DNA from 3 places in the Anaeromusa burkinensis DSM 3853 genome. Region 2 is predicted to be linked to each of the others. Evidence: riboswitches for the same ligand, from Rfam matches in the RefSeq annotation. Region 2 holds a riboswitch; each other region holds the start of a gene.

Region 1 (10,817 bases), on a different contig from region 2:
TCCGGTCGGTTTTTCTAAGGGATCAGCTTCGGAATTTGTTGGAAGCATATTTTCCGTAATTACCATTGCCTTGCTTATTTCTTGGTTGGTTTCCGTACTGGTAACGCCTCTTTTGGGATATAAGCTGATCAAAGTTTCACCAAAAGCGCATGAAAAAGATGCGTATAATACTAAGTTTTATCTTATGTTTCGCAAAACGCTATCATGGTGCTTGTTGCACAGAAAAAAAGTGCTAACGGTTACCGCAGCATGCTTTGTCGGCTCTGTTTTGCTTTTGGGACTGGTCAGGCAAGAATTCTTTCCGGCTTCAGCAAGGCCGGAACTGATCGTAGAAATGCGCTTGCCAGAGGGGGCTGCCATTCAGGCTACGGAGAAGGAAGCTGCCCGCTTTGCAAACTACTTTGACGAAGATCCTAATGTAGTGAATTACGCTTACTATACAGGGCAGGGAGGCCCTCGTTTTGTGTTGACCTTCGATCCGGTTCTGCCGGATACCAATTATGCACAATTCGTCTTTACGAGTACGGATGTGAAAGGAAGGGAAGCTCTTGCACGCAAGGCGCATGAATTGTTGGCGGCGGAATTTCCGGATGTGCGCGGCAATATCAAGATATTGCAGTCCGGTCCTTCGGCTGCGTATCCGGTTATGCTTCGCGTCAGCGGTTACGATCATAATACGGTGCGAGAGATTGCGGAGCAGGTGCAAAGCCGTATGGCGGCAAGCCGTAACGTAACCGATGTAAATTTAGATTGGCATGAAAAAAGCAAAGTTATGCATTTGCATGTTGATCAAGATAAGGCGCGCATGTTAGGAGTCAACAGCCAAACTGTGGCAGCTAATTTGCAGGCCTTGCTCTCGGGAGCGACGATTTCTGAGTTCCGTGAAGAAGATAAAACCGTAGGGATTGTGTTTCGTATTAATCCGGCGGACCGAAATGATCTTTCGAAGATCAAAGACTTGGCGGTTCCTATAGGAAATGGGAAATTTGTACCGTTGGATCAGATTGCTAAGATTAGCTTTGAAGCGGAAGAAGGCCTGGTTTGGCGGCGTGATCTTAAGCCTACGATTACGGTTCAGGCAAACACGGCCGAAGGAGTGCTGGGCAATGACGCAACACAGCAGGCGTATGAAGACTTGCAGGATCTTCGCAGCGCTCTGCCGCCAGGGTATAGTATTGATATTGGCGGTTCTACGGAAATGAGCGTGAAAGCAATCGGGTGGCTTTTAGGGCCGGTCCCGGTGATGCTGGTTATTATTGTAAGCTTGCTTATGATTCAATTGCAAAATATATCAAAAATGGTGCTGACCCTTCTGACCGCTCCCTTGGGGATTATTGGCGTTAGCCTCGGCTTGTTGGTAACCGGGCGTCCTATGGGCTTTGTGGTTCAGCTGGGAATTCTCGCACTTGCGGGTATTATTATCCGTAACTCCGTAATTCTTATTGATCAAATTGAGCAGCATATCAAACAAGGAGAACCTTTGCGGGAAGCGATTGTTAACGCAGCAATAACTCGCTTTAGGCCGATTATGCTGACAGCGGCAGCCGCCATTTTAGCGATGATCCCCCTTGTGTCCAGTATTTTTTGGGGGCCGATGGCTGTGGCGATTGCCGGCGGGCTTCTTATTGCTACGATTTTAACGCTCTTAGTGCTGCCGACGATGTACGCCACTCTTTATAGAAATGAATTGACGGAGGAGGGAACTTCATTAAAGGAAGAGCCTTATCAGTAAGCTAAAGCGTTGTTGGTGTGTGGTTCCGCCCTTTTTGGAAAAATGCCCAACAGAACGGGGTATTGATTGTGCAACAATACAATGAAATGCTATTGTTGGATGTTCGATTCTCTGGTATTCTGTTTATAGAGAAGCCTTGGTCGAAGAAGACTGCCTGCTTGGTGCATTTTATGTTCCAATGGGCAGTTTTATTTTTTTGTTCGATGTGCAATTCGTAATACGGATTAGAGGAGGGTGCATAATGAAAGCGTATGGTTTGTGGATTGATGGAAAATGGCGTGTGACGAAAGAGAGCAACCCGGTGGTTGACAAAGCGACAGGGGAAACCGTCGCGACGATTTCTGTTGCCGAAGAGGAGCATGTTTTTCAGGCGGTAGAAGCATCGGAAAAAGCGCTTCTTACGCCAATTGAACCCTATCAACGGTATGAAATTATAATGGAGGCTAGCCGAATTTTAGAGCGCGATGCGCAAAAAATTGCGGCAGATCTTTGTATAGAGGTTGGTAAGCCGATGAAAGAGGCGTTGGGGGAAGTGGGGCGTGCAAGACAAACATTAATTTTGTCTGCGGAAGAAGCCAAACGCATGACCGGGGAAATGGTCCCGTTAGCAGGTGCGCCTAATTGCGGTAAACGAATTGCTTTTACGAAAAGAGTTCCGGTTGGAATCGTGTGTGCGATTACGCCGTTTAATTTTCCATTGAATTTAGCTTGTCATAAGCTGGGGCCTGCTCTGGCGGCTGGAAACGCTGTTATCTACAAGCCGGCGACCGCTACGCCGCTCACAGCCATGTGGCTGTGCAAGGTGTTCGAAGAAGCAGGCCTGCCGGCGGGGTATTTAAACATGTTGACTGGCTCTGGCGCACGGCTGGGGGAATGGCTGACGCAAGAGCCCCGTATCGGGTTTTATAGCTTTACAGGAAGTCCCGCCGTTGGGAAAACACTCTTGGCAAAGGCTGGCTTTCGGCGCGTATCCTTGGAGCTTGGATCTAATTCCGCCAACATTGTCCATGAAGATGCTCAAGTAGCGTCTGTGGCGGAGCTTTGCATGCGTCACGCTTTTGCCAATGCGGGGCAGGTTTGTATTTCGTGCCAGCGCGTCTATGTGCATCGCAATATATTCCAGGAATTTTGCAATGCCGCCGTTACTTTTACTAAAACCTTGAAGGTTGGCAATCCTAAAGAAAATGAAACAGACATTGGCCCGATGATTCACGAGCAAGAAGCGCAGCGAGCTGAAGCTTGGGTACAAGAGGCGGTAGCTGAAGGTGCGCGGGTTCTTACTGGAGGAAAGAGAGACAAGGCTTGGTATGAACCCACGATTTTGACGCAAGTGAGTCCGAACATGAAGGTGGTCTGTCAAGAAACCTTTGCGCCGATTGTCTCTATTATTCCGTATGACACCATTGCGGAGGCGGTCAAGCAAGTAAACGATTCCGTATATGGTTTGCAGGCAGGCGTCTTTACCCAATCCATTGAAACAGCTAATTTTTGCATAGAAGCGCTCCATGTGGGCGGGGTAATTATCAACGACGGAGCTACCTTCCGGACGGACAACATGCCCTATGGAGGCGTAAAAGAAAGCGGCATTGGTCGGGAAGGTCCGCAGTACGCTGTACGGGAAATGACAGAAGAAAAATTAGTAGTGTTTAATATGTAATGAGCGGTAACTCCATTCTTAAGCGGAAGGGAGTTCTTTCCCTGTTAATAAGGAGGTGCGAAATGGTTAGCTTTCGTGAGTTGGCCGCTTTGCCGAATTTGGCAAAGGGGAAAGTCGTTGCCGGTATGACCGGGCAGGATCGGCTGGTAAGGTGGGTGCACTTTCTTGATTTGCCGGATGTTCTTCCCTGGGTGCAAGGCGGGGAATTGTTGATTATTACGGGTATGGGCTTGCAAGGAGATCTGCAGAAACTAACGCTTCTTGTACAAGGAGTCATTCAAAAACAACTAGCAGGGCTTATCATTAACGTGGGTCCGTACATTACTGAAATTCCCCAAGAAGTATTAGACTTAGCAGACCAAGCGGCGTTTCCGGTGTTGGAGCTTCCTTGGGAAGTGAAGTTGGTTGAAGTGATGCAAGAGGCAAGCAGCTATATTGTTCTGAGACAAACGGAGCAACGTTCGGTCAGCGATTTTTTTGAGCAGCTATTGCTGCAGAAAGCATCGGATAAAGAGATGCTGGTGAGGCGGGCGGATACGTACGGCTATGATTTGTCCAAACCGCTGCAGGCGGTGGTCATTCAGCCAGCTGACTTATCTTTATATGCTGCCGAATCGGAATTGCAGGAAGAAGCGGATTTGGTATTGCTGAAAACAAGGATGGAACAATATGTGCGCGATTTCTTTTCGTTGCAACACCGAAAAGTTTTACTGACCTGGTGGATGAATGCGATTGTCATCCTACTTCCGTGGGAAAGGCAGTTTGCACAGAAAAATACGGATTTAGTGCAAGAACTTGTGCGCAAGTTGAATGGGAGATACCCTAAATTGGATATTGTCGCTTCCTTGGGCAGCGGGGTTGAAAAGTTAGAAATGGTGCATTGCAGCTATCGCCAAGCGTGTAAGCTGCTCTGGCTGGCGGAATCAACAGCGGCTACAAGGCCGGTTTATGCATATGAGCAACTTGGTTTGTACAAATTGCTGCTGGAACTTGAACCGGAGAAGCTAGAGGAATATTATCAAGAAGTTATCGGTCCTTTGAACGAATATGATCGAATTTATAAAATGGATTTAGCGGGCAGCCTTTTTGCCTATTTTGAAGAAAACGGCAATGTCGTTCGTACGGCGAAACGGCTTTTTTTACATCGCAATACGCTGGATTATCGGCTGAAAAAAGTGGAAGAAGCAACAGGAAAGTCCATGAGTGACCCGTATGATCGTCTGACTTTGCAGTTGGGAGTCATTGTGGGGCGGCAGTTAAAGCATAATCGCCTGCACGAAGGAGTGTAACGGACTTGCGTTGTGCATGTTTCCTATAAAGCGGCGGTTTTATTGTGAGGTTAGCACATGGTTGTCGGCGAATTCCTTTGCTACAATAAAACCAGAACAAGGAACTAGATGGCGGAGTTTTTGAGAAGCTTGAAAGCTCAGCAAGCGCTAGTAAAGAAGCAAGGCGATGAAGCCGGAATTATATCTTGAGGATATAGTTCCGGCTTTTGTTCTTGTGAGGAGGGGTAAAGATGATTGCAACAGAAACAAAAACAGAGGCTCTTTTAAAACGGAAGCAAGCGGCTGTTGCCAGCGGTATTGCTAACTCGACATCTATTTTTGTGGAAAAGGCTAGCGGGGCCGTAATTACAGATGTGGAAGGGCGAGAGTATCTGGATTTCTATGCAGGTGTCGGCGTGTTAAACGCCGGCCACTGTCCGAAGCCGGTAGTGGAAGCCGTTAAAAAACAAGCAGATAAACTATTGCATTCCTTTTTTGCCATCGCCATGTATGAACCCTATGTGGCGTTAGCGGAAAAAATGAATCAAATTGTACCTGGAAAGCAGCCTAAGAAAACGATGTTTGCCAACAGCGGCGCAGAAGCGGTTGAAAATGCGGTGAAGATTGCGCGTCAAGCTACCAAGAAGACCGGGATTGTATCGCTGGAATGCGGTTTTCATGGACGGACGCTGTTGGCCATGGCGCTTACCAGCAAGGTGAAGCCCTATAAGCATGGATTTGGCCCGTTTCCTTCCGATACGTATAAAGTTCCCTCGGCGTACTGTTATCGATGCCAATTCCAATCAACCTATCCAGGATGCGGCATGCACTGTTTAGAGCATTTTGATCGCTTCTTTGCAGCTGAGGCGGCTTCTGATCAGATTGCGGCGGTTATTGCCGAACCCATTCAAGGCGAGGGCGGGTTCATTGTTCCGCCTCAAGAGTATTTCTCCGGCCTGAAAGCGATTTGTGAGAAAAACGATACCCTTTTTATTGCCGATGAGATTCAGACTGGCTTTGCACGTTCTGGAAAGATGTTTGCTATCGAACATTGGGGCGTAGAACCGGATATCATGACTACGGCGAAATCAATTGCTGCCGGCATGCCGTTGAGTGCTGTTACTGGCAAGGCGGAGGTAATGGATGCGCCTGGAGCCGGTGGAATTGGCGGTACCTATGGCGGCAATCCTCTGTCCTGCGTTGCTGGTTTGGAAACGATTCGCTATATGGAAGACAATCATCTATGTCAGAGGGCGCAGCATATTGGCGATGTAACCATGAAACGTTTGCAAAATCTGCAGGAACGGTGCGCGGCGATCGGCGATGTGCGGGGCTTAGGGGCCATGATTGGCATTGAGCTGGTAAAAGATCGGAAGACGAAAGAGCCTGCTAAGGAAATGGCGGCTAGCGTCATCAAGCTGTGTTTAGAAGACGGTCTCTTGGTGATTGGAGCCGGTATTTACGGAAATGTGATTCGCTTGCTGATTCCGTTGGTGGTTACAGATGCTCAATTGGATCAAGGCCTTGGAATTTTGGAGAGAAACATTCAAAAAGCGGCAGCTACATGCTGATTTTGCGAAGGTAGGCACACTTGGGCAAAGACGCCTGCATCACCTAACTAGGTGTTGCAGGCGTTTTTTATATAAATCAGCGTGTAAATGTTATGTTGTGGTTTTTAAGAGGGGGGGCTGTACATGGAAAAACGAGAGTTTGCCAAGGAAAATCTAAAGAAAGACTTAAAAAATCGACATATTCAATTGATTGCCATTGGCGGGGTTATTGGCGTGGCTTTGTTTATGGGTTCCGCTTCCGCCAGCAAGATGGCGGGGCCGGCGTTGACGCTGGCGTATGCTCTGGGCGGCGTCGTTATGTACTTTGTGCTAAGGGCCTTGGGAGAAGTCACGGTGGAACATCCTGTGTCCGCTTCCTTTTCTGGATATGCTAAAACTTTTTTCGGACCTACGGTTTCTTTTATTACCGGTTGGACTTATTGGTATCAGTGGGTAGTTTTGGCAATGTGCGAAATTGCCGCTGTAGGTATTTACGCGCGATACTGGTTTGTTGATACGCCGCAATGGTTGGCGGCGCTGGTTTGCTTAGGGGTGATTGCAGCGGTGAATTTGGCCGCCGTCAAATATTACGGAGAGTTTGAATTTTGGTTTGCTCTAATTAAAGTGGTTACTATCATAGGGATGATTTTCTTAGGATCCGCTATGATTTTGTTTGGCATCGGAAATGGCGGCGAGGCGATTGGCTTTTCAAACTTATGGGCGCATGGAGGCTTCATGCCGTTTGGCCTGAAAGGCGTTGCCATGGCCTTGGTTATGGTAGTTTTCGCCTATGCTGGTGTTGAAATGATTGGTATTACAGCAGGAGAAGCGGAAGATCCGAAGCATTCTTTGAAATCAGCCATTGATAAAGTGTTCTGGCGTATCCTCATTTTCTATGTTGGTACGATGACGGTTATTCTTTCCATTTGTCCCTGGGATACATTGCCTAAAGGGGTAAGCCCGTTTGTGATTATCTTTGAACGCATGGGAATTCCCTATGCGGCAGGAGTTATGAACTTTGTTATTCTTTCCTCGGCGGCGTCCTGTCTGAACAGCTGTATCTATGTGTGCGGGCGGATGCTTTATGGGTTATCTCTACGGGGAGAAGCTCCCCGGTTTTTGGGAACTCTTTCCAAGCATCAAGTTCCTGCCAATGGGATTTTATTTTCCAGCGCCGCTTGTCTAGTTGGCGTATATTTAAACTTTTCCTATCCAGATACGGTGTTCTATTTTATGTCGGCGTGTACGGTCACTGGATGTATTTGGACTTGGGCTCTTATTATGTGTATTCACTTAAAATGGCGCAAAGGACTAAGCGAAGAGCAATTTAGTCGGTTGCAGTATAAGATGCCTCTTTTTCCGTACGCAAATTACGGCGTGTTGCTTTTCTTGGGGGCTGTTGTATTAGGGATGAGTTATGATCCGGATAATTTAGTGGGCCTTTACGTGGCGCCCTTCTGGTATGGAGGCTTATTCTTGGCATATCAAGTCTTGAAGAGCCGCAATAAAGCGGTCGCCGTAGTGGAAGAACGTTGCCAGGTTAATTGAAAAGATGATATGACCCCAATAAGTTAGACTTTATAGCGTATCAGCTTTTACTGATACGCTATTTTTTATGCGGCATTAAGACGAAGGGCCATGTTTAAAGATAAGTTAGACTTAGAAATTGTAATAAAATGTAATTGACTATAGTTGCCTAGGAAGTTAGACTAAATTTACAATATAATGATTCTAGTCATGTAATGATTTCTAATAAAATTGTAAAAAGCAAACTTGCCGAAAGGTAAGGACGCAAAGCTATGGGTCTAAGGACGATTGTCTATGATTGCCAAGTTGCCGGGGCATATAGCCATAAAAATACCGGCCCAATTTTGGCCGGTATTTTTTTATAGAAAAAGTTGAACCAATAAGCCGGTAAAATAATCGCGTAACAGGCGTCGAGGCCATGTCATGAGACCTGTGAAAAATCAAGCTAGGGTTAATAAATAGGAAGTCTAGGAGGTTTATACTTGCAGCACAAAAAAGGATTTTTGCGAAATTGGCAATTTCTAAAACGCTTTCTTTTATTTGGCTCTGCGTGTTTGCTTATCATTGTGTGGACGAGTACGTTGAGCTTGCTTTATTTTGAACATCGAACCGTGATGGAAGAAGCCAAGCATGATTGCGAGCGTATGGGGATGGCTTTTGAAGAGCATGTTCGTCGTGTGCTGAATACAAATGAATTTTACTTAAATCATATGAGAGACGAATATGAGCAAACCTATACCAGGACTCCAGGGCTGGAAAGACTTTTTCGGCAAATTCGTTTGGATCCTATATTAGCAGCCGGTATAGTAGATAATAAAGGGGATTTTGTCTTAAATACGATTGGTGAAGGCCAAGGAATTAATATCGCGGATGTTCCTCATTTTTTGTACCATACCGAAAGTGGTCGTGATGAACTATATATTGGAAAGCCGTACAAAGGAAAAACATCTCAACGGCTTAGTATTCATTTAACGAAGCGCTTGGCCTATCCAGATGGACAATTTGCTGGCGTGGCCATTATTGCAATGAAACCAGAGTATTTTTCTTCTTTTTATCAGGAAATGAATTTTTCTCGGAACTATACGATTCGCTTTATCGGATTAGATGGTGTTGTGCGGGCTAGTGGCCGTGAAAGTGAAATTGGTAATAACCTAAGTCAGGATCCCGTTTTTCAACAATTGGAAGAACAAGAAGATATTATAACTAAAAGCTATGGAGATTTTCTGGCAACACAAACGAAGGAGACGTTGGTCGAAAGCTATAGAAAGATGCAAGACTATCCCCTTGTTATTCAAGTAGGGACTTCGCAAGACGTATTGAACTTATACTACCAACATAGAACCATATCTTTGCTGGCGGCGTCTATGCTTAGCCTGGGCATTGTTTTGGCAGCTAGCTATATGTTATCTAGTCTTCGTAAACAACATAAAGAAGAGCTATGGCTCCGTACATTTATCGCACATACGCCCATCGTGTTTTATGCATTAGATAGCTACGGGAGCTTTACTCTTTCTGAGGGGGAAGGCTTGCAAAACGACGGCTCCCAGGGAACTCGTCGTGAAGTGGGCGCATCGGCTTTTGCGGTTTATAAAAATCATCCAGAGCTTGTGAATCAAGTGCAACGTGCGCTGCTAGGGGAAACGGTTATAGGAGAATTCTTGTTTCAAGCTCGCTGGTGGAGCCACCAGCTAATCCCTTTGAAAAATGAAAGTGGCTCAGTATGGGCTGTTGTAGGCGCCGCCTTTGATATTACGGAGCGGGTCCAAGCAAAACAAAAACTGCAGGAACATTACGAGCAGTTAAGCGCCACCCATGAAGAGTTGCTTGCAACGGAGGAAGAACTGCGCGAGCAATATCAAAAAACGGCGCAGGTGAATCATGATCTGCTTTCGCATAATGCGTTGTTGAAAGCGTTAAGTGAAGTATCTTCCCAATTGTTGGCTCAAAAAGATGTGGATAGCTTGCTAGCGATTATTATTTCCTGGGCCACAAGGAGTACTGGCTCTGTACATGGAACCGTAGGGCTGCTGGACGAAACGAAACAGCTTATCGTAGGACTAGGCGGAGTCGGGTTGTTTGCTCAAAAGGAGCATTTTGGAATCAAGCTTTCCTTAACATCTGGAATTATTGGCGAAGTACTTCGCACAAAAGAAGCTTGTATTGTGAACAATTATAAAGAGTGGCCGAAAAGGAATACGCATCCTTCGTTGGCGGAAGTTTGTTGCTTTGCCATGGTGCCCATGAAGAAGGAAGACCGTATCCTCGGCGTTATTGGTATTGCCTTTACGGAGGAGAATCGTGTTTTTGGGGAAAAAGAAATGAATACGCTGATTCCGTTTGCGGAGCTGGCAGCCATTGCCGTTGATAATGCGCAAACCATGAAAGCCTTAGCAATCAGCCAAAAACAAGCGGTGGATATTTTTGAAGCGGCAGGGGATGGTTTGATCGTCTTTGATGGTGAAAACGGCGCCATACTGAGAGCAAATCGAAGGGTTGAAGAACTTTTTCAATGTTCACAACAAGAGCTGCAAGAGAACGGTTTAGAGGTACTGGTACAAGGGGTACAGCAAGAGAAAACCTTGCAAGTGATTCGAACCGTTGTTGCAGAGGGGGCGTATCCAATTTATGAAAAAGAGTTTCAGGCTCGAAACGGTAAACGGCTAATTTTAGAAGTTAGTGCAACGACCGTGGAATTTGAAAATAAGACGTGTTGCTTGGCTGCCCTTCGCGATATCACTGCGAGACGTGAAGCGGAAGAGCACGCACAGTATCTGATGCAGCGCGATAGTATGACCGGTGTGTATAATCGATCATTTTTTGAAGCGGACCTCGGAAAAATGAAAACAGAAGAGAAACGAAATATTGGTATTTTAGTTTGCGATGTGGATGGCCTTAAATTGATCAATGACACGTTAGGGCATGCGCAAGGCGATTTGTTGTTAAAACGAGTAGCCGCGTTGTTAGAAGAAGAATTGTCATTTCCAGATTATGTTGCCAGAGTTGGCGGAGATGAGTTTGTAGTAGTTTGCTTTGATACTTCGCCAACTAGCATGGAAGAATTAGAGAAAACCTATCAAAAACGC
Region 2 (10,817 bases):
GTGTCGTTTAGCCTAGAACAATCCTTATGTTATACTAATTAGTGTTGCGTTAAAATGATAAGCTCATGACCTAAAATATAGTAAGGTCGTTGCTGAGGAGGTATGGAGAGATGTTTACAGGAAAGTTCCCAACAGTACGTATGCGAAGAAATCGCAGTGATGAATGGAATCGTCGTTTAGTTGCTGAAAATCGATTATCGGTTGATGATTTGATTTGGCCTATATTCATACGCGAAGAGGTAGGAGAGCCTGAAGAAATTAAATCAATGCCAGGACAATTTCGTGTAGGCTTGGATCGGTTAGTGGAACACGTGGGGCCGGCGGTTGAGCTTGGTATTCCGGCAATTGCGCTATTTCCAGTTGTGCCTGGTGATAAAAAAGATGCAATGGGCAGTGAGGCAATAAATCCCGATAATATAATTTGCCAAGCCGCGAAGAAACTTAAGCGTGCTTTCCCTGAGATTGGTTTAATCGGGGATGTTGCACTTGATCCATATACAGATCATGGGCACGATGGTATTTTGTGTAATGGCTATGTGGATAACGATAGAAGTGTAAATATATTAGCTCAACAAGCGCTTTTACTTGCGAAAGCCGGTATAGACATTATTGCTCCATCGGATATGATGGATGGGCGTGTTGCGGCGATTAGAAGCGCATTAGATGAAGAAGAAATGATTCATACAAGAATTATGTCATACGCTGCAAAATATGCATCTGGATTTTATGGCCCCTTTCGTGAAGCATTGGGTTCAGGGAAGTCTCTTAAAAATAACAAGAAGACTTACCAGATGGACTCGGCTAATGCAGAGGAGGCGTTGCGAGAAGTTGCCATGGATTTAGAGGAAGGCGCTGATATGGTGATGGTTAAACCGGGTCTTCCTTATTTGGATATCATTCAACGAGTGAAGTCTCGATTTGCTGTGCCTACATTTGCCTATCAAGTTAGTGGGGAATATGCGATGTTAATGTCTGCTATTCGAAATGAGTGGCTTGATCCCAAGATTGTTATTGGAGAGAGTTTGCTTGCTTTTAAACGTGCGGGTTGTGATGGTATACTCACTTATTTTGCCTTAGATATAGCAAAACAGTTGCGCAATGAATAGGTCAGTGTTGTTCTGAAACAGTTCGGTAAATTTGCAAAACCGGATTGTGAAGCTTGTCCTGAGAAAGTCAATGGCGAGTGAAGCCCTAATGGTTCCTACTTTGATTTATGGCGGTATGATTCAATTGAATTTGTACATGTGATTCTGTAGGGTTCCCCTCCATCAATCAAATCCGGATTTTGTCCAAATTATAAAACCCGCTAATATCTGCGTTTGTTAGGTATTAGCGGGTTCTTGTTTTGGGGAACAATAGAATTGATAAAGAAATGCTCTTGTTCTATTTTTCGAGAGTATAGCTTTGGACTAAAGTCATGTTTTTGAACATAAATAGCAAAATAGTGTATAAATTAGTATGAATATGCAAAGCGTTGTTTGACTGTTGTTTAAAAATGGATTAGACTGTAAAAAATGAATAAAAACATTGGATGTAAAAGGCAAACTTGCTGAAAAGCAAGGACGCAAAGCCGTGGGTCTAAGGACGGAATGTCTATGATTGCCAGGTTGCCGGTTTGAATGCTTACTAATGCGACGCCGGTTAAAGTAACCGGCGTTTTTAATTTGCATTTTATCCTAAAGAGTATCAGTATATACTCTTCAAAATGGATTTGAGAAAAAGTGAATAGAAATGTTGAATGTCAATGTCGACAGGTGTTTGAAAGAGGAATTCTTTTTCAAATACCTGTTTTTATTTTGCAAATGGTACTGACTGGCGAATTTTTCAAAGGAAGGTGAAAATGGTGATGAAGGTAAGGCGGATTTTTCAACCAGGAATTTTTATTATGAGTCGATTCCGCTTAATGGCTAAGTTTTTGATGGTGAGCTTAATTTTAGTAGTGTTACTGAGCGTCGCGCTCTTTCAGTTTTTTTCGGGGAATTATGCAAGCAAAGATTTTTCACAAAAAGAAGTATATGGGGTTGAGTATGCTCAATTATCTCAACGATTAACTAGGCATATTCAAGAGTATTGGTTTTTGCAAAAAGAAGGTGCGGCTAACCTTGTAGAAGCGGATTTGATCGAGCTGAAAAAGTTAGACCAAACGTATGAACATGTTTTAGATTCTTCTCAAGAAAATAAACAAGTATCAAAGAATATCGAAGAATGTGAAGCGTTATGGCATAAAGTCGAAAAAGGAAATACGAATTCATATGAAAATTTGTCAGCGGCGCTTACAACGTTGCATACCAATATCTCTGATAACTCCAATTTAACCCTAGATCCGGACTTGGATTCGTATTATTGTATGGATGTAGTGATGTTTCGCAGCCTTGCTATTGCGGAATCTCTATACAAAATTAGAGAAGTTGTAGCAGCTCAGCCGCCGGAAGGATTATCATACAGTGAGCGGAAAAAACTAATTGCCTTGAGCTCCCAGTTAGCAATTTTGGTTGACACTGTTAACACCGATATGCAAACAGGAAGCGAATTTAATGAGGTGAAAGGTCAAAGTATACTGAAAGACATTGGGGTTCCAATAAAAGATTTCACGAAAATCCAAAGCAAATTTTTAAAGAAGCTTGATGAAGAGCTTGAAAAAGAAAAAGGCTATGTTCAATTGGATTTTCCAGACATTGATCAAGCCATTTCCGCGAATGATCAGTTGTTTGCCTCCATAGGAGGAGCTTTGTGGAATTTATGTAATGCGCGTGTACTGCAATACGAGCAGCAGGCGAATATAGTCATTATTGCTATTCTTGTTTCACTGCCTGTCTTAGCGTATGTATGTATTGCATTAGTTTTATCCATTACTAATGCTGTTTCTATAATTGGAGAGAATCTAGAAAAAATTCAAAATGGAGATCTGTCGGTACATATTGAACTGCATTCGCAAGATGAATTGAGTAGTATCTCCAAAGGGATTAATCGAATGCTTGCTCACATGAGAGATATTTTGCAAAGAATATCCGCACAGTCAGAAGGGTTGATTATTGCTTCTAAAGAGTTGTCAGTTAGTTCCGAGCAATCAGCATTGTTGGCTGATGATGTAGCAGATGCTACGTCGCAAGTGTCACGAGGGATAGAAATGCTTTCGGCTTCTACGGAAGAATTAAACGCTTCTGCTGGAAATGTGGAAGCTAATATTGAAAAGATGGCTCTTTTTTCCGAAGAGGGACGAAGTGTTGCGGAAAATATCAAAGAGCGTGCAGAAACACTAGAGGGAAATGCGCACGCTTCCAGAACAAGGGCAGTTTCGTTATACGATGAAATGAATAAAAGTATGCTTCGCTCTATTGATGAGTCCAAAATTGTTGAAGAAATATCCTCTATGGTGGAAGTAATTGCAACTATTTCGAAGCAAACTAATTTGTTGGCTCTGAATGCAGCGATTGAAGCGGCGAGAGCTGGAGAAAGCGGCAAAGGATTTGGCGTTGTCGCGGAGGAGGTTCGAAAGCTGGCGGAAGCGTCTGCGACGGCGGTAGGAGAGATTCAGTCAATGACGCAAGCTGTCCAAAATACGATATCAAAATTGGTGGAAAGCAGCCAAGAGATACTAGGGTTTATCAATGGAACCGTAAATGAAGATTATAACTCCTTTGTTAAAGTAGGAGAACAATATAAGGAAGATGCAAAAGCTTTTTTTGATACGACGGAAAATATTAGCGCTCAATTGCAGCAAGTGTCTCATGAAGTAAAAGAGATATCTCAAGTCATTGAATCGGTCGCTGAAGTGATCTTGGAGAATTCGTCACAAGCGCAAGGGATATCGTTGAACACGGCAGGAGTAAGCGAGAAAATGAAGTCGATTCAATCTTCCTCCGTATCGTTGGAACAGATTGCAGGCAAGATGGGAAGTTTGGTGGTTCAGTTTAAACTGTAATCTTTAACGAATTGTGATAGCGCCTTCAGTTTCCTGCTTGATGGTCTCGTGAGACTCACTACTTCCAATTGCATGTAATGAAAACAGCTCCAGGGACTTCTTTTTCTAAAGAAAGTTCCCTGGAGCTGTTTTTAAGAATAACTGACAACCTCTAATCCCTTGCAAGCGAGTTTTTCTTTTATCCCCTGTAATTCGTCAGCTGTGGGCGCTGTAAAGCTCGTAAATGGAAGGCCAAGAGCTTCCATTTTTTCTTTTCCCAGTGTGTGATAGGGGAGGAGTTCAATTTTTCGGACTCGCGTTTGCTGAAGCAAAAAGCGGCTTAGTTGTTCGAGGTTTTCATCGTCAATATTGACTTCGCGGATTGCAGGCATGCGAATGACGATATTGTCATTGAAATAGGAGGCCGCTTTGATGTTTTGCAGGATGGTTGTATTGTCTATTCCGGTGAAGTAGCGGTGCTTGGTAGGATCCATTACTTTGAGATCAAAAAAGATATGATCTAGTTTTTCAATAATATCTTTGCAGTTAGTGAAGTTGAATTGAGCGCAGCTTTCGACGGCTGTAGCTATGCCGAGGTTTTGGCATTGGTTTACTAATGCGCGCAAAGCTTCTTCTTGATAGAATGGTTCTCCCCCGGAAAAAGTGACGCCGCCCCCGGATTCCAGATAAAAAAGAAAGTCTTTTTTTAGTTGCTGCATTAGAACGTCAATACTCTGACTCTCGCCCATTTTCTGGCGTGCTTTATTGAGGCAGACGGACACGCAGGTAAAGCATTGCTTGCAGGTTGAAGACGCAAAACGAACCTGATTATCTTCCAGAAAAATCGCACCAGCGGGGCAGTGAGAAACACACTGTTGGCAGTGGGTGCATTTGTGGGCTAGAAACATCAATTCTGGATGAGGGGACCAGGATTCTGGATTTGCGCACCAGCGGCAACGAAGCGGGCATCCTTTAAAAAACACGGTGCTGCGGATGCCGTCACCATCGTTGACCGATAAGCGTTGGATTTGAAAGACGTTACATGCTTTCATAAGTGGTTCGCTCAATGATGGCGTCTTGCGCTTTGCGAGAAAGATTTACGAATTGTGTGCTGTAGCCGGCAACACGGACAAGCAAGTCTCGATAATTTTCCGGGTGCTCTTGAGCGCTGCGTAGAATCTCTGGAGAAATGACATTGAATTGAATATGAAAAGCTCCCAGTGAAAAATAAGCGCGAATTAAGGAGGCCAGGTTATTGAGGCCACGATTCGTCTCTAACAGAGTTGGCGAGAGTTTCACATTGACGAGTGTTCCGCCGCTGTGAATGTCATGGTTGATTTTTGCTGCAGAGCGCATGGCGGCGGTGGGGCTGGTTATATCGGTGCCTGCATGCGGCGAGACGCCTTCGGTAAGGGGCGTGCCTGCTTTGCGTCCTTCCGGCGTTGCGCCGACTACTGAGCCGGCAGGGATGTAGTTGGAAATACCCATAAAGGCTGAGTTGAACTTCGCTCCGAAAATATCGGTGTATTGCGTGATTTCCTTATGATAGAAATCGGAAATTCCTGTGGCGAGAGCGTCAACTTCATCCAGGTCATTGCCGTATTTGGGACATTGCAAGGCGGCCTGCCGGAGTTCTTCAAATCCGTCCCAGTCCTGTTCCAGAGCTGCAGCAAAATCTTGCAATTTGTACGCTTGGTCTTCAAAAACAAGCTTGCGAATGGCCGCTAGAGCATTGGCGCTGTCTGCAAGGCCGATGCCTGTGAGCACAGGGCCTAGGCAGTATTTGGCGCCACCCCGGCTGAGATCCCGGCCTTTTTCCATGCAGCCGTCCACTAAGAGAGAAAGGTAAGGCCGTGGCACAATTTCAGCATGTACTTTCTGTGCGGTAAGCGAGCCGATGATGCCGATTTTTATCAAATGAGCCGCTTGGCGAAAGAATAGCGACTTGAATTCTTCGAAATTGGTACTGTCTGCGAGGTTTGTCGCCAAGCCCATTTGTTTGCCGTTTATGCGGCTGATTCCGCCGCTGAGCGTATATTCCATAGCGGCTGCCAAATTAATATTGACGGCGGACGTCCATTCTCCGACTTTGCGAAAATGGGGAACAACGCAGCCGCAATTGCTCCAGTCACGGGCGTCCTCAGGGGAGAGGCCCGCAGCTAAAAGCATTTCCGAGCCGACGCGATCATTGTGGATAGCGGGGAATCCTGTCCCGCAGCGAACCAGCTTGCAAACGGCCTGCAAAAATTCGGGAGGACAATTGGGGTGAATGCGAACGCTAAGTCCGGGTTGATGCGTTTTGACTCGTTCCGTCGCTTCCAGGCAAAGATAAGATATTTCGTTGGTAGCGTCGCTGCCGTCACGCTTACGTCCGCCCACGGTGAGGTTTTGAAAAGAATTGTAGCCAGCAAAAAATTGAGCCGTATTGCTGGAAATAGCCCAAACCCACTCGGATAATTTGAGCCAAAGGCATTCGATACGCTCCAGCGCTTCTTCCCGGGTGAGGAGACCGGCGTTTATATCTTTTTCATAGAAAGGGTACATATATTGATCGAATCGTCCCAGATTTAAAGCCAGTGAATTCTCAGAAAGGATAGAGCCCAATTGCGTAAACCATACGCACTGGATGGCTTCTTTGAAGGTTTGCGGCGGATTTTCAGGTACACGGCGGCAAATGGAAGCGATTTCCTCTAGCTCAAGGCGGCGAGAGGGATCGGCGGTTGCCGCCGCTAATGTGTCGGCTTTTTCCGCATATCGGTTAGCGAGCGTGATGATTCCTTCAGATACAATAATGGCGCTGCGGTAAAAATCCATTTGTTCCAGTTCATCTGTATTAGTAGGAGAGAGCTTGCGTAGAGCGGCAATCGCTTCGTCACGAAAGCCTCCGAAACCTTTTTGGAAAACAAGATCCTGATAATCCGCAGTTACCTCGCCGACGGCGCTGCGCCATTTGGAATCGTTGTCGACAATGCCTGTATCGACGAGTACGCGGGCAGTATCTTCGTCAAGACGGGCTAAAAAGGTTTCTTCCAGCGACTTTCCTTTCCAATAGGGAAAGATTTCATCTCGCAGAGACTTTTTGGCTTCCGGTGAGATCGTATAAGCGTCTTGGGTGCGTTCGGCAAAGGTATCCATTTCCTGTTCGACCCATTGCCAGGAATATTCCGGGCAAATAATGCCGCTGCGGCGAAATTCGCCGATGCTGCCGACGAGGAGTTCTCCCTCAAAGATAACAGGATCAATAGCGTTACAGACCGCTCGAAATGCTTTGGCGCGGCGCAAGATAACGGTTTCTCCTTCCGTTTCTTTGTGAGAATCTGTAAAAATACGAGCTCGCTCGATGCTAATCGAAGGCGTTGTTTCAATGTACTGCTTTTTTATTTCAGCGATGCGAGGTGTTGTCATGAGAAGCTCCTCCTTTAGACCTTTGTATTATTCGTGTTGCTTTAGATACTCTACTAACAGGTTGCAAGCCTTAGTCATATGCTTTTTTAGAACTTGCTTGGCCTTGCGAACGTCCCTTTCGCGGCAGGCGGCAAGAAGAGCGGTATGCTCTGCGTGAGAAAAGTCCTTAAAATCCATTTTGTCGAGGTAGAAAACCAGATACCGTGCGACGTTGTTATGCAGCAGATGAATCATATCCAAAAGGCGCAGGTTGCCAGCCGGTTCATAAAGATATTCATGAAAGAGGGAATTGAGCTCGTTGTAACGAGCCGGGTCGTGGCAAGACGCTTCTTCTTCCAGAATTTTTTCCGCTCGCAGAAAGTCATCTTCTTTCAGTTTGGGAATGGAAAGTGCGAGGATACCGGTTTCCAGCATCATACGAATCTCATAGATTTCAAGGGCTTCTTCCGCGGTCAGGCGAATGACTTCCGCTCCATGATTCGGCAGGAATCGAACCAGTTTTTCTCCTTCCAAAATTTTTAAAGCTTCACGCAAAGCGCTGATGCTCACGCCAAACTGTTGCGCAAGTAATTCTTGACGCAAAGGTTCGCCAGCGTGAATTTCGCCGATCAGGATTTGTTTGCGCAAATGGTTGCTAATGCTTTCCGGGATGGTGATTCTCTTGGTTTTGGTTAAGCTTTTTGATGTGTTCTTCATGGAATTAAATATAGCACCTATTTCAAAACTTGCAAACAATGTTTCGAAAGTATACAGGATACAATCGTAAATTTCGCAGAAATGAATTGACAGTGACAGGGGAATGATTTACTCTAAATCCAAGAAAGAACTCCGCTTTCTAATTCCATAAAACACCGGCAGCGCTGCTTTCCTCTTCTGCAAAGAAGAGAGAAGGCAGTTTTTTTATGGCTTGTTTGCCTAAGAAATTCATAGGGGGAAAACATTATATGAAAGAAAACAAAGCAGCGTACCAGGTCGTTGACGAGTGCAAAGAAGAGATGATTCACCTGTGGGAAGAGCTTGTTACTATGGAAAGCGGACTTTTTTGCAAAACCGAAACCGATGCAATAGGTAGACGCATTGCCTCATTTATAGAAAAGATTGGCGGCAGAACCAGGGGCATTAGCATGGATGATGCGCCAGACGTGCTTATCGGCGAATTCGGAGATATGACACAGCCTTTTGTTGTTTTAACAGGGCATATGGATACGATCTTTAAAAAAGGAACTCCAGAAGAACGGCCATTCCGAATTGAAGACGGCAAAGCCTTTGGTCCAGGCGTCTTGGATATGAAAGGCGGCATTGTCATCCTTTTATACGCAGTATTGGCTTTGCAAAAAATCGACTATGAAAAATATCCGATAAAAGTAATCCTTGTTGGCGATGAAGAGGTGGGGCATCAAAAAAGTTCAGCCATTTCAGCTATACAAAGGGAAGCGGTTGGCGCAAAAGCAGCCTTTAATTTTGAGACGGGTTTTGTCGATGGGGGCATTGTTGTAAAACGCAAAGGCCTGTATCAATTTATGGTAGAGGTTTTCGGAAAAGGAGCGCATGTTGGAAATGACCCGGAAAATGGGCGTAGTGCGATCAAGGAGATTGCCTATAAGGTTCTCGACATAGAAGCGCTAACCGATTGGCAACAAGGAAATACCTTTAATGTTGGCTGGATTGAAGGGGGAACGGTTCCTAACGCAACTCCGGCGTATGCAAAGATTGTGTGTGATCTGCGTTGCGAGAATCCGGATACGCTGCCTCAAATAAAGCAATCGATTGAGGAAGTGGTTAAGAAAACCTATGTGGAGGGAACTTCTACAAAGCTAACTCCGCTGATTGAAGCGAAAGCGATGAAGAAACTGGATGCATCGATGGAGCTCTTTGCGTTTGTGAAGAAAATCAGTGAACAGGAAGGTTTTGGAACCTTATATCCTAAGGAAGTCGGCGGAGTATCCGACTCGGCATATTTCACTGACCTTGGAATTCCTACGCTTTGCGCGATGGGAGTGCAGGGGGGACGCAATCATACGATTGAAGAATTTGCTATTGTAGAGACTTTATTTAGTCGCACCAAATTGCTATGCGCCGTATTGCTTGCGCTGGCATAAATAACAAAAAAAATAGGGGGAATTATGATGACGGATTTTGAACATAAGCTGACTTGGCGCGGGTGGTTGTCGTTTGTCTTTATTGTAATTTCGTTCTCTGGAATTGTTGCCAGTCATCCCGTATTGGGGGCCATGGATTTTCAAAACCTGATTGGAGGCTTTGGCAAGATTGGCGCGGCGGATAGTTTTGTTGGCAAAGGCGGTACAGGGGCGCGAGACGGCTTTATGTTCGGCTTGACGCTGATCCCAACGGTAATGTTCGCTCTTGGCATGATCCGCGTTGTAGAATCGCAAGGCGCTCTTTTAGCGGCGGAAAAATTGATACGCCCGGTTCTTCGCCCGCTCATGGGATTGCCTGGAGTTACAGGCCTTGCTATTGTCAGCAGCATGACCAGTACGGATGTCGGCGCGGCTATGACGAAGCAATTATACGAAGAAGGGCAATTGACCGATAAGGAACGCAGCATTTTTGTGGCTTATCAATATGCCGCTTCCGGTGTTATAACCAACACCTTCGATTGCGGAGCGCCGCTTCTTTCTATTGCAGTGCTGCCCATTGGCCTTATCCTGGCTGTGGAGATTTTCGTGAAAATTGTAGGCGCCAATGTAGTGCGGTTTTACTTGAAGTGGCAAGAGGAAAAAGAAGTTGTTTCTGAATCGGTACAGGTTAAGTCTGCTTGATAAGGAAAGGGGACTGCAATGATGGACAATACAATAGGCGCTACTAAGAGAACGATGTTGGAAGAATTTATTTTTGGAGCGAAGAATGGATTCTATTTAGGGGTAGAGCGGATCTTGCCTGCCATGATCTTAGCCTATGTTATTATTCTGTTTTTGAAAATGACTGGCTTGATGGCCGTTATTGGGCAAGCTATTTCACCAGTTATGGCGTTGTTCGGGCTGCCGGGAGAAGCTGTTATCGCTCTCGTGTCTGCTTTTTTTGCAAAAGCGGCCGGAGCGGCCACTGCGGCGACTCTGTATGCAGACGGCGTGATTACCGCTGCGCAAGCAACCATTCTCTTTCCAGCCACGATTACCATGGGGACGCTTATGGGCCATTTCGTTCGTTGTGTAGTTACAGCCGGGACAAACGCCCGGCATCACGCCTTGATGATTGCGATTCCGGTTATTGACGCCATGCTTTCTATGCTGTTAATGAGGTTCTTATTGTCTGTAATGGGTATTGCATAAAAATTTGAAAGGTGCGCCGATGCGATATCGGCGCACCTTTTTTATAGAAAGAAATGTAGTATGGACGTAGGTGTAAAGAGGAAGCGCAGGTTTTAAGGCGAATATATGTTTGTGATACTTAGGAAAGGAGAGCTTATATGGATAGCATTGCTAAAACACCGCAGCCGCCGTACTATGCCGTTATTTTTACTTCTGTAAAAGGTCCTGAAGATAAAGGCTAT
Region 3 (10,817 bases), on a different contig from region 2:
TACTTTTAAGACCATCTGCTCATAGGCTTCGGTCTGCATGGAAGGTTCATAGAAACGCCAGCAATTTTTCCCTGTCTTTTTCACCGCGTACATGGCGTTGTCGGCATTCTTGAGGATTTCTTCGCGAGTATCGCCGTTTTCGGGATAGAGAGCAATGCCAATGCTTGCGGAGGTCTGCAAGCGAATGGTGTCGGTATCGTATTCATAGGCTAAGGCATGGAGGAGTTTTGAAGCTTTTTTTTCGAGTTCCTGACGTGCTTTTTGGCCAGGTAAAATCACAACAAACTCATCGCCGCCAATACGCGCGACAAAGCCGGAGGCTTTTGTTTCCTCTACAAGAATTGATCCGGACTTAATAATCAAATCGTCGCCATATTGATGCCCTAAGGTATCATTAATTGTTTTTAAATCATCTAGGTCGATAAAGAGGACAGCCCCTGTATGCCCTTCTTTTTGCGCTTTTTCCAGTTCTTCCTTCAACTGTTCGTTTAAATGCTCTCGGTTGGGCAAGCCTGTAAGACTATCATGGAGGGATGCGTAGTGGAGTTTGTTATAGTTGCAAAGCAGCTCCTCTTCTTTGGCTAAGAGCTCTTCGTTTTGAGCGGCTAATTCTTCCTCTTGGGCTTGCAGGTTTTCGTGGGCGAGGAACAACTGGTCATAGTTTATTTTCAGTTTCTTTTTGAGACGGTCTATATACAGTTTGATTGCTATGCCGAGAACAATGAGAGACGCTGCGACGATGAGCAGGAAAAAGAGGATTTTTTCTTGGCGAGCTTTTACATAGCCGTCCGAATGAGTATAGAAAAATTTTAAATACAATTCTTCAAAAACGCCGTTGTCTTTTAATTGATCGAGTTTGTGGTTCATATATTCCACTAAATCCGGGCGGGACTTGCTAACGGCGTAGGCATGCTCGCGGGGAAAGAGATTGGTAACCTGAGGAACAACGATCCCTTTAAGATTCTTAGAAATAATCGTATAATCCATAAGCTGTTGGTTTTCAAAAATCACGTCGATTTTTCCGTCAAGCAGGTCGGGCAGAGCGTCGTCAATATCGTCATATGTTTGGTAAGGCGAGATATGCAGCGTGTTTCGCAAAAGACTTTCCGTGTAGTAGCTTTTGCCGACGCCGACGCGCAGGTCCGCCAAATCTTCTAAGGCTATTTTTCGAAAATGAGCCAGCGTATAGATGGAAACATAGGAATTAAACAAGGGTTTAGTAAAGAGGACTTCTTTTTTTCGTTCCTCTGTGACGGCAATGATGCCTCCAATGTCGATATCGCCTTTTGCCAGCCGTTTATAGACTCGATCCCAAGAGTCAGAGGAGTAGTCGACATCGTAATCGGTGGAATCCAAGACAAGGGTAATTAAGCTGGAATCAAATCCATACAGATACTCTTTGTTTTGAAAGGTGTACGGCGGGTAGTTTTTATCAACTTGATACTTTACGGAAGGCGCGCCAGCGCAAACGGATGCCATCAAGTAGAAGGCAATTAGCGCTAAGACGAATCTTCGCAAAATCATGTTGCATCACCTTTCTGTCTGACTTTTGCAAAGCTGTACCGTAAAGCCATGGCGAGCAGCAGGGGGCGGGTGAAATTCGGTATAAAAGCAAGGAAAGTTTACCCGATATCATATAGTTGGTAGTTTCGCTAAATACATAAGAATACCTTTTGATTGCAGAAGGGATTTTGTATTTATAACTGCCTTTTCGTCGTTGCCGGAGAGCTTCATGGGTGAAGGCTAGGAGTTTTGCGAGAGGCGACAGGAAGTATATTTAAAAATAATAGATAAAAATTATTTGTTGACAATGGACAGCTAGTTCCGTAAGCTATAGATAGTATAGGATGTTTTGAGAGAAGGGCTGCTTATTTATGGATACGAAATTGGTGCTTGTTATTTCAGCCCTTATGCTGCTGGCGGTAGTTGCTTTGGGTTGTAAAACGCAGGCTTCTGCTCCTGAGGGGTATCACAAAATAACAGCGGCGGAGGCAAAGCAGAAAATGGCTGCGAATCCGCAGGCGGTTGTGTTGGATGTAAGGACTGCGGAAGAATACCGTGAAAAGCACATTCCCAAGGCGGTATTGCTGCCATTGGCGGAAGTGAAGGAGAAGGCGTCTGTCGTGCTGCCTGATAAAAACGCGGAAATTCTCGTGTACTGCCGCAGCGGCAATCGCAGCCGTCAGGCAGGAGTACTGCTGGCCGAGATGGGATATGCCTCGGTGTACGATTTTGGAGGCATTCAAGACTGGCCTTATGAAGTGGTTCAGTAGAAGGAGGTGCGACTATGCTTGCGATTACGCCCGAAGCGGCTGCCTATGTTAAAGAAAAGAAAAAACCGATTCATTTAGAACTGCCACCGGAAATCGGCTGTTGCATTCATCTGCGGGAAAAGCCCAGCGTTCGCTTGGGCGTGCCCCATGATCCGCAAAATTATGAGAAGCTTATGCTGCAAGGAATTGAGGCGTTTGTACCCAAAGAGCTGGTGTCGCTTCCTTTAACGATTGCGGTCAATCAATTCTTGGGCTTTCGCAATCTGGAAATCACCGGCTGGAAGCTTGTATGATTGCAGAAAAGAGAAGCTGCGGTTTGGATTAGCGGGACAGTAAGGCTAGCGGCTAATGCAAAAGGACCTGTACTGAAACAACGGTTGTTTCAAGGCAGGTTCTTTTGCATTAACGAGTATTGGCACAGGGTCTGCTACATAAGGTGGAGGTTAAAAGGCTGTTAGGAGTAGCGGCATTACTTGAAGGAGGCAACAAGGATGACAAAGGTGTTGGCAGGACGCATTCTTTTGGCGATCTGCATCGGTATAAGCGGGCTGGATTATTTCGGGCAAACGGGAGCTAGCCCGGTGCTGGGAACTTGGTTTAGCAAAGCCGGCAAAGAAGCTGGAAATTTGGCTATGTACGGAGGGATTGCCGCGGGCTGCTTGTATGTGAGCCGGGAGCTTTTTTCTTGGCTTAAGAAGCGCAAGGAACCGGGAGCGTCTATCGGGGCCGGGTATTTGCAAAAAATATGGGAGCAGTTGCGCGCGTGGCATGTGTTTTTGGGGTATGCCGCCGTGTCGTTGGCTTTTTTACATGGCTATGTAATGCTGATGTATCGCTCGTACAGAATAAACGCTGTTTATAGCGGCGAAGTGGCCGCGGCGGCTGCGCTGCTGCTTTTTATTGGCGGCAATTGGCTCTACAAGAATCGAAGGATGCTAGTTCTGCGCAAGTGGCACAAAACATCGGCGTTGCTTGTGGCTGTGGCTCTTGTCGCGCATAAAATGCTTAAATGAATGAGTGATTCCTAATATTGACAGACGAATTTTAAAGGAATATGCTAAGTCTATACCAGAAGAAAGGGAGAATGACTTATCGTACAAACGCAATCTGTAGTTCGTGCATAGCAAAGGCTATTGCATGAGACTGCAAACTTTGTAATAGCCTTTGCCCAATCCTAAAGAATTTAGGAGGAAGCAACATGGGCTACAAGGCGGCTGCGCAGGTATTGCCGGAGGATTTGCTGCTGGCTGTGCAAGAATATATTGACGGCGAGTATCTTTATATTCCGCGTAAAGAAGGATCGCGGCGAAGCTGGGGGGATACAACGCAAACCCGTCAGCAGACAGCGGCGCGAAACTGGGAAATACGACGGAAACGTCAAGAGGGCTTGTCCCCTCGTCAACTTGCGGAAGCATACTATTTATCACCGAAGACGGTGTATAAAATCTTGGCTTCAAGGGAAGCGGAATAAGCAAAGAGTCGTAAGGAAACGCTTCCTTGCGACTCTCCTTTTTTGTTCTGAAACAAGAGGGAGAACTAATGCGTCCTAAAGATGTGCTATACTGCGCCTAAAAGGGGGGCGCACGATGAACATTTTTTCAATGGAGCAATTGGGCTTGACCGAGATGCAGCGCAAAGCCGCAGACAACATGACGCAGCTTGGCCGCGTAGCGGCGCAATATCGAGACGGCTATACGGTGATAACCGCGACAGGAGAGCGGTCTGCGGTTGTTGCCGGGCGGCTGCGGCATGCAGCTGTGCGTCCGGCTGATTTCCCGGCGGTGGGCGATTTTGTGGCGCTGGAATATGATGCCGAGGGAGCGGCTTTGCTATGGCGCGTGTTACCCCGCCATAGCCTACTGGTTCGCCAAGCGGCGGGAACGGCGGGACAGGAGCAGCTCATTGCGGCTAATGTCGATACGGTGTTTATCTGCATGGCCTTGAACAGCGATTACAATCTTCGGCGGTTGGAGCGGTACTTGAGCTTGGTTTGGAGCAGCGGCGCTACGCCGGTAGTGGTTCTTACCAAAGCCGACGTCTGCGAGGATGTGGAGGGGAAGACGGCGGAGGCTTATGGCTGCGCTTGCGGCGCGAAGGTGCTATGTGTTTCTGCGCTGGAGGGAGACGGCGTCGAAGCCGTGCATGCATATCTGGGGGCGGGAAAGACCGCGGCATTTATCGGTTCATCCGGCGTGGGGAAATCTACCTTGATTAACCGCCTGCTGAAAAAAGAGGTATTGGCCACGGCAGGGCTTCGCAAAGACGAAAAAGGAAGGCATACGACTACGCGCCGTGAAATGCTTTTACTTCCAGGGGGCGGCATTGTGATCGACACGCCGGGCATGCGGGAAATGGCGCTGGAGAGCGGGGACTTGTCTGCAGCTTTTGCGGATATTGAAGTATTGGCGCAGTCGTGCCGTTTTGCAGACTGCAGGCATGATAAAGAGCCGGGCTGTGCGGTAAGGCGGGCGGCGGCAGAGGGGCTGCTGCCGGAGGAACGCTTGAAATCCTGGCGGAAATTGCGCCAGGAGCTTCTCTATGCGGAACTGGATTCTCGCCGCCTGGAAGAGGCGAAAATGGCCGTAATGTTTGCCGACGTTGGGGGCCGAAAAAATGCGCGCCGCCTCATGCAAGAGGCCAGTAAAAAACGTAGGTTTTAAGAGCGGATGGGCGATTGAAAATAATGAAAGAAGAGAGAATATGATTACGCAGGAGTTAACCATTGAGAACATACCGGCCTTATTGTGGGGTGAAAAAAGCGATAAGCTTATTGTTGCGGTGCATGGAAATCAGTCGCATAAGCAAGATGCGCCGCTTGCCTTGTTGGCGCAAGAGGCAGTGCCGCTGGGGTATCAAGTGCTGAGCTTTGATTTGCCGCAGCATGGAGACCGGCAGACGGAAGAAACCTTGTGCAAAGTCCAGCAGTGCGTGTATGAGCTGGGCCAAGTTATGGAGTTTGCAACGCAACAAGCCAAGGAGATTAGCTTATTTGCTTGCAGTATGGGGGCGTATTTCAGTCTGCTGGCGTATGAAGCCGTTCCGCTGCGGCAGAGCTTGTTTTTGTCGCCGGTGGTCGATATGAAGCGGCTTATCGATTCCATGATGTTATGGTTTGACGTCAGCAAGGAGCGCTTGCAACAGGAAAAGGAGATTTCCACGCCCATAGGGCAGACGCTATATTGGGATTACTATTGCTATGTTCAAGAACATCCCATTTTGAAATGGCCCAGTCCGACGGCGATTCTTTATGGCGCAAAGGATACTCTTTGCGAACGAGACGAGGTGGCTTCTTTTGCAAAACGTTTTGGGTGCGACCTAACCGTTATGGCGGAAGGAGAGCATTATTTCCATACGCCGGAGCAGCTTGATTGCTATAGAGAATGGCTAAAACAGCGGCTAAAATAGAAACGCATTATAGTGAAAGCCGGTCTTCTTTTGGGGAAGGTCGGTTTTTTCGATAAGCAAGCTATGCTTTGAAGGCAGTAAAAAGAGAGCTGTCTTGAGATGTGGTTTCTGCAAAACAGAGACGAAAAAATTGGCAACTGCACCGATTGGTTTGCAGCTGCCAGTTTTTTGTTAGTTGCCAGATAATCAATGGTTCTGTTCATTGGACTTTAAAGCTTGAACTTGCGGATAGCAGCCTGCAGCTTTTCTGCCAGCTTTGCCAAGATTTCGCTGGCGGATGCAATTTCTTCCATGGAAGCCGATTGTTCTTCAACTGCGGCGGAAACGGTCTGGGTTTCATCATCAAATTGCCTGCTGATGTGGTCAATATTGTCAATGGAAGCTACGATTTCGTTGCTGCCGCTTTCTATTTGTTGAATGGCTGCCGAAATTTCTTGAACTTGCGCGGAGACTTCCGTTATGCGTAAAACGATTTCTTTAAACGTTTGCCCTGCGGTATCGACAACCTCTGCGCCTACTTTAACTTCTCGAGTTCCGTCATTCATGGCGCTGACGGCGTTGCTTGTTTCACTTTGGATTTCTGAAATCATGCTGGCGATTTGCTGGGCCGCTTCCTGGGACTGTTCCGCCAGCTTGCGAACTTCATCGGCGACAACGGCAAAGCCCCGTCCTTGTTCTCCGGCGCGAGCGGCTTCGACGGCGGCGTTTAAGGCGAGCAGATTGGTTTGATTCGCAATCAGCGAGATCGTGTCAACAATCTGTCCGATTTCTTTTGATTTCTCGCCGAGCTGTAAAACAACCTGTGCCGAAGCGGCAACTGATTGTTCAATGCTGTTCATTTGGTTGATGGCGATTCCGATAGCCTTTTCGCCGTCTGTAGCAGCGCTGGTGGTCTTGTCGGTGATTCCGGCGATGGCGGCCGCTTGGCAAGCAGCTTGCGTAATGCCGCCGGTCATTTTTTGCACTACCTGCGAAGCTGCTTCCACCAAAAGAACCTGCTGCGAAGCGCCGCTGGCTACCTCGCTGATTTCAGTAGCTACCTGTGTATTGGCCTGGGCGGACTGTTCTGCGCTTGCCGTCAACTCTTCGGAGGCAGCGGCTACCTCTTCGGCGGTTTGCGCAATTTGTTTAACCATCGTATCTAGATTTACAATCATGGCGCGCATCGCGTCAGCCAAAACGCCGACTTCGTCTTTGCTTTTGACCGCGATGGCTACGGACAGGTCGCCTGTTGATACGGCGGCGGCAGCAGCCGCCAACTGTTCAATGGGAGTAGTGATCCGGCGAGACACATAGTAGATTACCAGCGCCGCTAGAAGCGCTTCAAGAAGCACAAAAAGGGTGAGACTTTTTTGGAAATCCGTAACCATCGCATCGTAAGGAGCGGTGGGTACGCCTAAGAAAAACATGCCAATTACTTGGCCGCTGGCATCTTGAAGGGGTTCATAAATCGTTTGGTTTTCCATGCCGACAACTAGGGCTTTGCCTACGTAAAGCTTATTGTTTCTCAATACCGTATCGGCGACTGCTTCTGCAGCTACGGTGCCGGTGCCGCGCTTTCCTTCGGCGTTGCGTACGGTTGTGGCTATGCGCGTATCATTAAGGAAGAGGGTAACATTTGTGCCAGTCATGGCTTTTATTTCGTCGATAAGCGTAAGGTCATTGATTAATGTATTTCCTTTAAACAGTTTGCCGTCTTGTTTGCTCCAAGCCCCTGGAATTCGCTGATTGATATACTCTTTGGCGACATTCAGGTCAGAACGAAGCTTTTCCCTAGAGGCGGCAATGATTTTTTCCTCCATTGTGTAAACGGCATAACAACTAATTATGGATGTGCCGAGGATTGTTATGAGCGCAAAGATAGAGACCATTTTCCAGCTAAGACGTTTAAGTAAAAACATACTAAACTACTCCTTTCGTGATGCTTGCTGTTGCATTAAGAAAAGGATATGTAATTATAGATCGCCGTCCTGGAGCTGGAAAATATTAGTGTATTATATTTATTATAAACGATAGAAGAGCGTTGGTGTCAAAGTAATGTTTGAATTTTGAAAAAATACATTACACATGGCTGTTTTTAATAAAAAAGAACTCGGCGTCTGCAGAGCAGGGCCGAGTCCTTTTGTTAAACCTGTTAGGCGAGCTGAAATTTGCCGACTTCTTGACGCAGCTCTTCGGCCATGCTGGCTAAAGCTTGGCTGGAAGCAGCGATTTCTTCGGTGGAAGCAGCCTGTTCTTCCGTAGAGGCGGAGACCGTTTGCGTTTGGCTGACGGCCTGCTTGCTCAGGTGATCAATGTCTTTCATGGCGGAAACCATCTGTTCGCTGCCGCCTGCCATTTGCTGCATAGCGGCGGAGGCTTCCTGCATCTGCATATTAACGGTTTCAACTAGGGAGCCGATTTTATGGAACGCTTCACCGGCGGACTGAACAGCAGTTGAACCCTGTTGGACTAGCTGCGGACCTTCATTCATGACGGTTACGGCTTTTTCCGTATCGCCTTGGATTTCACCGATCAGCATGGCGATTTCTTTAGCGGCTCCTTGAGATTGTTCCGCCAGCTTGCGTACTTCTTCGGCTACGACTGCAAAACCCCGGCCTTGCTCACCGGCTCGGGCGGCTTCAATGGCTGCGTTTAGGGCCAGCAAATTTGTTTGGCTGGCAATACCGGAAATGGTGTCCACGATTTGGCCGATTTCCTGAGAGCGTTCGCCAAGCTGCGCGACAACGGCGGCAGACTGGACTACATTTTCCTCAATTTGCTGCATTTGCGCAATGGCGGCGTCGACCTCACGGCTGCCGACCTGGGCCGCTTGCGCGGCTTCATTGGCTCGGGCGCTGACTTGGTTCGCGTTAGCGGCGGCTTGTTGGATGTTGGCGGACATTTGCGTCATTGTTGCGGCTGTGGTATCTACGGCCTGCAACTGCTGCTCCGAGCCTTGTGCTACTGAACCAATAGCCGCAGCGACATCGCTGCCTGCCTGGGCGGCTTGATCGGCGCTGGCGGTCAATTGCTGGGAAGAGGCGGCCACTTGTTCCGCCGAGGAGCTAACTTGGCGAATCAAATGACGCATGCTTTCCTTCATTTCCTGGAAGGCGGTTGCTAATTGACCCATTTCATCATTAGAACGGACTTGGATCGGCTCAGACGTTAGTTTACCTGCAGCCATTTCTCTTGCGGCCTGCACCATTTGCTGAGCGGCGCGGGAGAGGCCGCGGCTCAAAACTAAGCTGATGGCAATGGAGCCGATAATCAGCAAGGCGTTAACGAAGAGCAGTAGTTGCTGGTTAGTTTGGCCTTTTGCGGCAATTTTATCTTGCTCCATTTTTACGAAAGCTTTAATCATTACAACTAATTCATCAGAATTAGTCTTGGCGGTAGTATAGGGCTGAGCGCCTTGCTGGATGACCTGCTGCAAGGTTGTTTGGTCCTGCGCATCCCGGGCTTGCATGGCGCGTAGCGAGAACGCTTCATAGGCGGCTTTAGCCGGCTTGATTTCACCAATTAATTTTTTGGCTTTTTCCGTTACGAAAATTTGCTCCATGCGCGCCAGTTTAGCATCAGACTCTTTCCGGAGTGCTTCAAATTTACTTTTATCCGCAGCGTCGCCGGTGAGGTTGTATTTGCGCACCGTAGCGGCTTCTTCAATAATATGGGCGGATAGTTCTTCCACTAAGGCTAGTTTCTCCAAATTGATTGTTGTGACATCATGGTACTCGCGGTTCATTTCACCAATTTTGTAGTACGTATACCCGCTCATGAGTAAGGTGGCGATAATTACGGCTGAAAATCCTGCTAAAATCTTTTTTCCAATGGTCAAATTCACTTGGTGTTTCTCTCCTTTTTTTGTTACTGTTGTGTTGGGTAGGAGGCGTCACCATGCATAGTGCTGGAGAAAAAAGAAAAAGACAGGAAAGCCTGTCCGAATAGCAAGTAGCAACTAGCTAGTTGGCGGCGCGGCGATCATAGGCGGTTAGCCCTTAGACCCGTAGCTTTGCGTCCCTATTTTTCAATAGGTTTGCCCTACATTATGATATTGTGATATTTATTAAACAATAGAATGGAATGTTTGTCAATTTTTTTGTGTTCTGTTTCATACATTTGTCACAATAACCGTTTATAATGAGAATAGGCAAAATAAAAATGACGCATAAAGCAGACAATGCGTGCGTGTTGCGGGCAGGAGGAGCTTTGGGATGTTGACGATGCTTTTGATTTTATTGGGTCTCTATGTAGTGTATCGGTTATTTCGCTCGCGTTCGGGGTATAATCAGAATCCTTATATGGGAGGCAATGGCGGTTTTGGCATGGGGGGCATGCTGGGCGGTATGGTGCTCGGGTATTTGTTGTCGCAGTATCTGATTGACCAGCACCAGTATGATATGTGGCGCAATATGGATGATGATGAATTGCGCGAGACCCTTACGTCGAACGGCATTTTAAATGGAGATGAATTTAACGATTTGCTGGGACAGGCGGAGGCGGGAAATCTGCCGGACGTTGCCAATCAAAGTACCTGGGATGAGGGCAGCCAGCAGGATATAGCTTCCAATAGCTTTGACGACTACCAAGATAATGATTTTGGCGGGGATGATTGGGGGTAACATGAAACAATTTAAAACAATGCTGTTGGTGGCGATGTTGATCTTTAGTATGAGTCTTTCTGTTTGTTCTGCAGGCAACCGCTTCGCGGAGCAAGTGAAGGCCGCCGCTGATCCAATAACGGAGAACATTTTACAGGCTGTTAATGAAGATGATTATAAGGGCTTTTCGAAAGACTTTGATGAAAAAATGAAAACAGAGTTGAACGAAAATGAATATCGTAAAGTGATTGCGGCGACGAAAGCGAACTTTGGCAGTTATCTTTCTAAAGAGTTTGTTGCGGCTGAGCTAAACGATACGTATACCATTGTTACCTATAAAAGCAAATTTTCCAAGGAAGCAGCGGAAATCATCATTCGTAATGTGTTGGTCGAACGTGATGGCGGCTATGTTGTAGCAGGATTTTGGATGGATTCTCCGCAGCCGAAAAGCAAATAAAGCAAAACACCTGGCTCTTGGCCAGGTGTTTTTTATCTTTACATGTCCTTGTTGTTATTTGTTTTTTTACCACTAGTGCGCTTCCGCCAAACAAGCAAG

The links. Region 2 has a riboswitch for cyclic di-GMP ahead of C508_RS0108175 (methyl-accepting chemotaxis protein). Riboswitches for the same ligand answer to the same signal wherever they lie in the genome.
Region 1: another riboswitch for cyclic di-GMP. It lies ahead of C508_RS19525 (HD domain-containing phosphohydrolase); the one in region 2 lies ahead of C508_RS0108175 (methyl-accepting chemotaxis protein).
Region 3: another riboswitch for cyclic di-GMP. It lies ahead of C508_RS0115735 (methyl-accepting chemotaxis protein); the one in region 2 lies ahead of C508_RS0108175 (methyl-accepting chemotaxis protein).

The regions. Positions count from the first base shown of each region.
Region 1 covers NZ_KB894597.1:57,732-68,548, reverse strand. The annotation lists gene C508_RS0112405 (efflux RND transporter permease subunit) at 1-1,732, shown strand, start outside; gene C508_RS0112400 (aldehyde dehydrogenase family protein) at 1,974-3,389, shown strand; gene C508_RS0112395 (PucR family transcriptional regulator) at 3,452-4,678, shown strand; gene gabT (4-aminobutyrate--2-oxoglutarate transaminase) at 4,909-6,228, shown strand; gene C508_RS0112380 (amino acid permease) at 6,352-7,755, shown strand; cyclic di-GMP riboswitch class I at 7,964-8,048, shown strand; gene C508_RS19525 (HD domain-containing phosphohydrolase) at 8,217-10,817, shown strand, end outside.
Region 2 covers NZ_KB894590.1:80,496-91,312, forward strand. The annotation lists gene hemB (porphobilinogen synthase) at 111-1,106, shown strand; cyclic di-GMP riboswitch class I at 1,530-1,615, shown strand; gene C508_RS0108175 (methyl-accepting chemotaxis protein) at 1,841-3,922, shown strand; gene C508_RS19835 (glycyl-radical enzyme activating protein) at 4,054-4,953, opposite strand; gene C508_RS0108185 (glycyl radical protein) at 4,940-7,306, opposite strand; gene C508_RS0108190 (GntR family transcriptional regulator) at 7,334-8,002, opposite strand; gene C508_RS0108195 (M20/M25/M40 family metallo-hydrolase) at 8,251-9,405, shown strand; gene C508_RS0108200 (nucleoside recognition domain-containing protein) at 9,433-10,086, shown strand; gene C508_RS0108205 (nucleoside recognition domain-containing protein) at 10,108-10,596, shown strand; gene C508_RS0108210 (antibiotic biosynthesis monooxygenase family protein) at 10,734-10,817, shown strand, end outside.
Region 3 covers NZ_KB894609.1:27,363-38,179, forward strand. The annotation lists gene C508_RS19665 (EAL domain-containing protein) at 1-1,524, opposite strand, end outside; gene C508_RS0115695 (rhodanese-like domain-containing protein) at 1,875-2,273, shown strand; gene C508_RS18950 (CC/Se motif family (seleno)protein) at 2,288-2,566, shown strand; gene C508_RS0115705 (hypothetical protein) at 2,765-3,286, shown strand; gene C508_RS0115710 (CD3324 family protein) at 3,472-3,744, shown strand; gene rsgA (ribosome small subunit-dependent GTPase A) at 3,860-4,933, shown strand; gene C508_RS0115720 (alpha/beta hydrolase) at 4,974-5,678, shown strand; gene C508_RS0115730 (methyl-accepting chemotaxis protein) at 5,888-7,579, opposite strand; gene C508_RS0115735 (methyl-accepting chemotaxis protein) at 7,813-9,504, opposite strand; cyclic di-GMP riboswitch class I at 9,626-9,711, opposite strand; gene C508_RS0115740 (hypothetical protein) at 9,875-10,282, shown strand; gene C508_RS0115745 (DUF3887 domain-containing protein) at 10,284-10,718, shown strand; gene C508_RS0115750 (DedA family protein) at 10,757-10,817, opposite strand, start outside.